One region of the Butyricicoccus sp. AF35-5AC genome, then DNA from elsewhere that is predicted to be linked to it. Evidence: predicted binding sites of a transcription regulator. Region 1 holds the regulator's gene; the other holds the start of a gene.

Region 1 (3,481 bases):
GATGCCGCGCAGCGCGTCCAGCATGCCCTCGAAGATGGTGATAAAGCCGAAGCCGCCGGCGTCAACCACGCCTGCCTTTTCGAGCACCGGATTTTGGTGAACGGTTTCCTCAAGTGCGGTGTGGCCCTGCTCGAGGATCGCTGCCAGAACCTGCTCTGCGGTGAGCGTCGGCTCGGCCTGACACAGCTCGACCGCGTGCTGTGCTGCAACGCGCGATACGGTCAGGATGGTGCCCTCAGCGGGCTTCATAACCGCCTTGTAGGCGGTGTCTACGCCTTCGCGCAGCGCAAGCGCGAGGGTGCGGCCGTCAGCCTCCTCGGTCTCGCGCAGCTTTTTCGCCATGCCGCGGAACAGCAGCGACAGGATAACACCCGAGTTGCCGCGTGCGCCGCGCAGCAGCGCGGAAGCGGTCGCATCCGCCGCTTTGGCGAGGGTCGGCTCAGCGAGCTTTTCCATCTCAGCCATCGCGGAACCCATCGTCATGGACATATTCGTTCCGGTATCGCCGTCCGGCACCGGGAATACGTTCAGTTCGTTTGCCTGTTCCTTCTTTTCGGCAATGGCGAGTGCGCCCTCGATCACCATGGACCGGTACAGCGCACCGTTGATTTTCTGATCTGCCATTTAATTTAATCTCTCCCTAAAAAAAGTAACCGCGCAGTTGCGCGTAATAAGATTTCGGTTTGCTTGCAAACCGTAACCGCATGGCAGGATTTCCTTCGGGCAATCCGAGCCATTGGCTCCGTCCGCAGACGTCCGCGGTTACGCCGCGGCATGCAATCAGCGGCGTATTTCGCCGCAACAAAACCCGCGACATGTGCGTGGGTTTTGTTACCCCGACTCAGCCGTCCTGGACGGCGACGTTCGGGTATCGGAAGTCAGTTTCTCCGGAACTGACTTCCGTATATAGGGGACTTGCGAAGTCCCCTATAGGTCAGTCCGCCTTAATACTCTCTACATAGATATCGACGTTCTTCACGTCCACACCGGTCAGGCGCTCAACGTTGTAGCGTACCTCGCCGATGATAGAGCGGCAGACGGTGGCAATATTCACACCGTGCTCGACTGCAATGTGCAGGTCGATGTTGACACCGCCGTCCACAGCCTCGGTGACCTTTACGCCGCGCGACTGGTTTTCCAGTCCGAGCAGGTGCGCCAGTCCGTCCGACATGGAGCGGATAGTCATGCCTTTGACACCGAAGCAGGAGGATGCTGCGTAACCGGCAATGCCAGCCAGCACCTCGTTGGTAATGTCGATATATCCGAGATCGGTCTTGATGGTCATATAAAAACCTCCCTGCGAGTTAGGGGTGCAGAATGCGGGTCCCCTTGCAATAATCAATACTTTTGCTGTTTATATGATATAACAAAATCATGTAAAATACAAGCAATGCGGTGATGAAACTGCGTTATTTTTCAACACAGCGGCAGAAAATGGATAAATTGAAGGATAGTGTCGAATAACGCGGAAAATTCGTGCAGGTTAATGCAAACAAATGTTTGCTTATTGCGGCGGATTGCGGTATAATAAGGATAAAATTACGAACGTATGTTCCGACGGAAACAGCGAGGAGTGCCGAAAATGAAGAAGATTTCCGCCAAACAACAGCAGATACTGGATTATATAAGCAGTTATTCCCTCGAACACGGCTATCCGCCTTCGGTGCGCGAGATTGGTGCAGAGATGGGACTGCGGTCGCCGTCCACCGTGCATGCGCACCTGAAAAAGCTGCAGGAGGCCGGTTATCTGGAGCCGAATGAGCATAAATCGCGTGCGCTGACGCCGGTCAGCGGCCCTTCCATGGTGCCGCGCGTGCCGATTCTGGGCCGTGTCACCGCCGGTATGCCGATCCTCGCGGTGGAGGAGCATATCGGCTATGTGCCGTTCGAACCGGCAGCGGGAGGCGGCGAGTATTACGCGCTGCGCATTCGCGGCGATTCGATGATCGGCGTGGGCATTATGGATGATGATCTGGTCATTATCCGGCAGGATATACAGGCGCGCAACGGCGACATCGTGATCGCGCTGCTCGAGGATGAGGCTACCTGCAAGACGCTCAACATCACGCCGGACGGCGTATGGCTCATGCCGGAGAATCCGGCGTATCCGCCGATCAACGGCACCGGGTGCCAGATTTTAGGCGTGGTGAAGGCGGTTTACCGCGAGTATTAAGAGCAGCCTTTTTCAGTACCGGCTGAGCGGGGGACGTGCGCTGACGCCGCGCGGGCGCACAAGAGGGTAGACACCTGCGGTTTCCACCCTCTGATTTTCACCCGTTTCCCTTTGTTTGTTAGTTTGGCGCAGACCAGAGAGCGGCGACCGCTTCGAAAAGGGGAACGGCAGTCGAGTTACCACAGCGTGTCTTTCGCAACCTGTTCGCAGTTCACAGATAGCGTACTGCTACGCAGACGGTTCAGTCTCCGCAAGCGCGACATACTCGTGTCGCGCAACCCTTTGGCATGTTATAACGCATGGCACCTATGAATTTATGCGTTTGGTACCTTTTATCTTGCGTAGGCCCTGTCTATTGTAACGCGCTAACGAATTGTGCGGCACTGTTATGCCGCACCCAGCGTAGAGTTGCCCGTATGTGTAGCAGTAAGGTATCTGACCCTGCGAATACGCGGATACATGGACGGCTATCAGTCGTCCTGCGGAAGAAAAAATCCTCTGCCGTTCCTTTATAGTCTCAGTTCTGCAAATTTCGCCGTGCTAAGAGGAAACGGGGAGATTCATAAGAGGGGTGGAAACCTTTGGTGTCCATCCCTCTTATGCGCCCGCCGCGTAGGCGAATCCCCGCTGAACTTCAGCGAAAAACGCTCCGCCCGTTAGGGCGAACCGTCTGCGCGGTTCGTGCGCCCCGGTCAATTGGTGCAGAAAAAAGGGCGCCGCCCAGAATGGGCGAACCGCCTGCGCGGTTCGTGCGCCCCGTAAAGCGGGTGCCTTGCAAATCAAAATTCCCAAAGGAGAATCCTCATGCCATCGGTTGATGACAGCATCCAGTTCGTCAAGGGCATCGGCCCGAAAAAGGCGAAGCTGCTCGAAAAACTGCATATCCGCACGCTTCGTGACGCGCTCGAGACCTACCCGCGCGACTACGAGGATCGCACTCACATCACGCCGATTGCGGAAATCGACATGGAGGACAAGTACGCCGTGCGCGCTGTGGTCGGCACCGAACCCAGGGTCAACCGTATCCGCAAGGGCCTGACGCTGGTCAAGTGCACGATTTACGACGAAACCGGCACGCTGAACGTCACCTATTTCAACAATCCATATGCTGCGGCGCAGCTCCGCGTGGGACAGGAGTATGTGTTCTACGGCAAGGTGCAAGGATTCGGGCGCGGCCGCACGATGGTCTCCCCGCAGTCGGAGAAGGTCGCACCGGACGCTGACCACCCGGGACGCATCGTGCCGGTCTATCCGCTGACGGCGGGACTGACCCAGCGCGATCTCGAGCGTGTAACCGCTGCCGCGCTC
Region 2 (3,481 bases), on a different contig from region 1:
CGTAGGTTTCGAGTGCGCGCTTGATATCATTCCATGCAAAACCGCGCCGCTGGAGTGCTGCAACGGCTTTTTCGACCTCTTTTCGATCGGAAACGTCACCGCGCAGGCGTTTTTCGAGCAGAACCAGCATTTGTGCCTCATCCGGGGAGAAGGTCTGCATAGCTGCTTCTGCGGTGTCGCGGTCTATGCCGCGGCGGGTCAGCTCCTGCCGGATGCGTGCCGCGCCGTAGCCCTTGCGCGTGTAGCCGCGCACAACGCTTTCCGCGAAAAGCTCGTCATTGAGCATGCTGCGTTCGGTTAGCCACGCAAGCGCGTAATCGGCGGCTTCCTCATCGTGCCCCTTGGCAAGCAGCTTGTCGCGCAGCATTTTCGCACTCAGTGCCCGGTAAGACAGCTGTTTTGCCGCCATATCGAGGGCTGCGCGGTATTTATCCTCGCTCATTATTCTTCGTCGAGGTCATCAAAATCGTCCGCGTCGATGGAGACCGCCTTGGAGGACGACGGACGCGGCGCCTTATCCGCAGGCTTTTCGGCCTTCTCGGTCGGCACAGCGGCGGAAGGACGTGCCGCATGGCTCTGCGCCAGCTTGCTGCGCTCCTCGGCAACCTTTTCCATGATCTGCTTCTGTACGTCATCCGCGATGTCCGGATGATCCTTGAAATACTGCTTAGCAGCATCGCGGCCCTGACCCAGACGGGTATCGCCCATGGAGAACCATGCGCCGGACTTGCTGAGGATGCCGAATTCCACGCCGAGATCGACCAGCTCGCTCGTGCGGGAAATGCCTTCGCCGTACATAATATCGAACTCAGCCTGCTTGAACGGGGGAGCGACCTTGTTTTTTACAACCTTTACACGGGTATGGCTGCCGATCAGCTCGGTGCCGTTTTTCAGATGCTCCACGCGGCGGACCTCCATGCGGACAGACGCATAGAACTTGAGCGCACGGCCGCCGGTGGTGACCTCCGGATTGCCGTAAATGACGCCGACCTTCTCACGCAGCTGGTTGATAAAGATGGCTACACACTGGCTCTTGGCGATCGAGCCGGCCAGCTTGCGCATCGCCTGACTCATCATGCGGGCATGCAGACCGACAAAGGAATCACCCATTTCGCCTTCGATTTCGGCGCGCGGCGTCAGCGCGGCAACCGAGTCGATAACCACGATATCGATCGCGCCCGAGCGCACAAGCGCTTCCGCAATGTCCAGGCCCTGCTCACCGGTGTCCGGTTGGGAGACCAGCAGGCTGTCAATGTCAACGCCAAGTGCCTTGGCGTAAACCGGGTCGAGCGCGTGCTCGGCGTCGATAAACGCAGCCGTGCCGCCCAGCTTCTGTGCCTCTGCAACGCTGTGCAGTGCAACTGTGGTCTTACCGGAGGATTCCGGTCCGTAGATCTCAATGATTCGGCCGCGCGGCAGACCGCCGATGCCGAGCGCGAGATCCAGACCGATCGAGCCGGTCGGGATGTGTTCGATGTTCATGCCGGTGTTTTCACCCAGACGCATGACCGAGCCCTTGCCGAACTGCTTTTCGATCTGACCGAGCGCAGCGGCAAGTGCTTTCTTCTTATCAGCCGCAGGAGCGACCGGTTCCAACTGCTTTTTGGTAGCCATGATAGCATTTCCTCCTGAAAAAGTTACAAATATGCAAGCCGCGGAGCGGCGGTGTATTCGGATTCGATACACCCATTATAACAGGGTGCCGATTTGAATGCAATGATTTTATCGAAAATTTGTTCGATAAAATTTGATATAAAAAATCCTGCCTTTTCAGGCAGGATTTTCAACGGGTCTTATTTACCCTGTGCGTCGATATACGCCTTCGCATGCTGCTTGAGCTTGTCGAAGGTTTCCTCGCTCAGCACATGCTCGATGCGGCACGCATCCTCAGCGGCGGTCTCAGCGTCTACGCCGAGAGCGGTGAGGAACGCGGTGAGCACGGTGTGGCGCTCGTAAATGCTGGTGGCAATCTGCATGCCGGATTCGGTCAGTCCCAGCAGACCGTTCTGGTCGATGGAAACGTAACCGTTATCGCGCAGCAGGCCAACGGCACGGCTGATGCTCGGCTTGGAAAAGCCGGTGTAGTGCGCAACGTCGATCGAGCGCACCTGTCCATTTTTCTGCGTTAGAACCAGGATGGCTTCCAGGTAGTTTTCCGCGCTTTCCTGAATTTTCAATGCACGGACCTCCTTTTTCTAAGATACTCTTTTCTGTAGGGCAGCACATGGGTTGGTCCTGCCGCGAAATTCTGTAATAGTATATCTATTTTATCATGACTTGCGTGTTTTTGCAATCTGCGTTGAACAAATTTCAAGCGGAAACAGCGGTTTGTGTTACGGCTGATCGGGCGGGAGCGGATTTTCCGGTGTATTCTGCGGCTCGGGCTGCGGTGCGGGAGCCGGCTGCTCGAACGGCTGCGGCTCGGGCATTTTGCGGTCAATGCTGCGCAGGGTGCGGTGCATGCTGAACAGCATCATAATAAATTCATAGCCGAGCCGTGCAGCAATATTTCCGACGATAAACAGCAGAATCGCCCAGAAAAAGTGGAAAAACAGCAGAATAACGCTGTAAACAGCCAGCGCAGCGACCGTCATGCAGTACAGGATTTTCAGCAGACCCTCGGTGTATGCGTGCCGGAAATTGAGAAAATCATGCAGCTTTGCCGCTGCACCATGGTAGTGATTCGGTTTGCGGACAAACAGCGTGTACAGCGCGATGCCGCCCGCAAGAATCAGTAAAAGTGCCAGAATCGGCAAAATCATTGAGAAAAGCGGTGTGTATGTATAGGTGTAAGCGTAATTCATGGTATGCACCTCTCCTTTGGAAATGGGTTGATACATTTTTAGTGTACCATATTCTTCGGGGTTGATAAAGGGAAAGTTGAATAATTGAGAATGGAAAATGGAGAATGGAGAATGTAGAATGCAGGTGAGGGGAAAATCGGTGTATTTATCAGGTGAGAATGGCGTTATCATTAAGAAACGGCGGCAATCGTGGAATTGCAGGGGCGGCCGGCGACCGCCCGCATACCGTTCAATATTACGTTCATTTTCCATTCTCCATTCTCAATTTTTCATTTCAAACCGCCTACGACCATTGCAAATTCAATCAAAATGTTGTACTCTTGATGTACCACCGAACAGGAGAGATACCATGAAAATTTTGCACACTACACCCGCGCAGGACGGGTTTTATATGCCTGCGGAGTTTGCACCGCATGAGGGCTGCCTGATGATCTGGCCGGAACGCGCCGACAGCTGGCAGTACGGCGCCTATGCGGCCCGGAAAGCCTTTCTGCGTGTAATCGAGACGATTTCCGAAAGCGAAAGCATGACCGTGCTCTGCTCGGAAGGGCAGTATGACAACGCGCGTGCGCAGCTGCCCGACCGCGTTCGTCTGGTCGTGATGGAGACTGACGATGCGTGGGCGCGTGACGTTGGCCCGACCTTTGTTATCAACGACAGGGGAGAGCGCCGCGGCA

The links. Region 1 encodes LexA, which represses DNA repair genes until DNA is damaged. Its sites were predicted from a motif close to CNAACANNTGTTNG; they were not measured.
Region 2: recA (recombinase RecA) is a predicted target of LexA. The motif match lies at 1,727-1,740, and genes of this name have one in related genera.

Annotation. Positions count from the first base shown of each region.
Region 1 is NZ_QUDX01000001.1:8,172-11,652, forward strand. Features, by position in the region: gene DWZ82_RS00035 (DAK2 domain-containing protein) at 1-624, opposite strand, end outside; gene DWZ82_RS00040 (Asp23/Gls24 family envelope stress response protein) at 935-1,285, opposite strand; gene lexA (transcriptional repressor LexA) at 1,583-2,173, shown strand; gene recG (ATP-dependent DNA helicase RecG) at 2,978-3,481, shown strand, end outside.
Region 2 is NZ_QUDX01000004.1:126,630-130,110, forward strand. Features, by position in the region: gene DWZ82_RS07335 (regulatory protein RecX) at 1-442, opposite strand, end outside; gene recA (recombinase RecA) at 442-1,614, opposite strand; gene DWZ82_RS07345 (metal-dependent transcriptional regulator) at 1,794-2,177, opposite strand; gene DWZ82_RS07350 (DUF4282 domain-containing protein) at 2,334-2,804, opposite strand; gene aguA (agmatine deiminase) at 3,154-3,481, shown strand, end outside.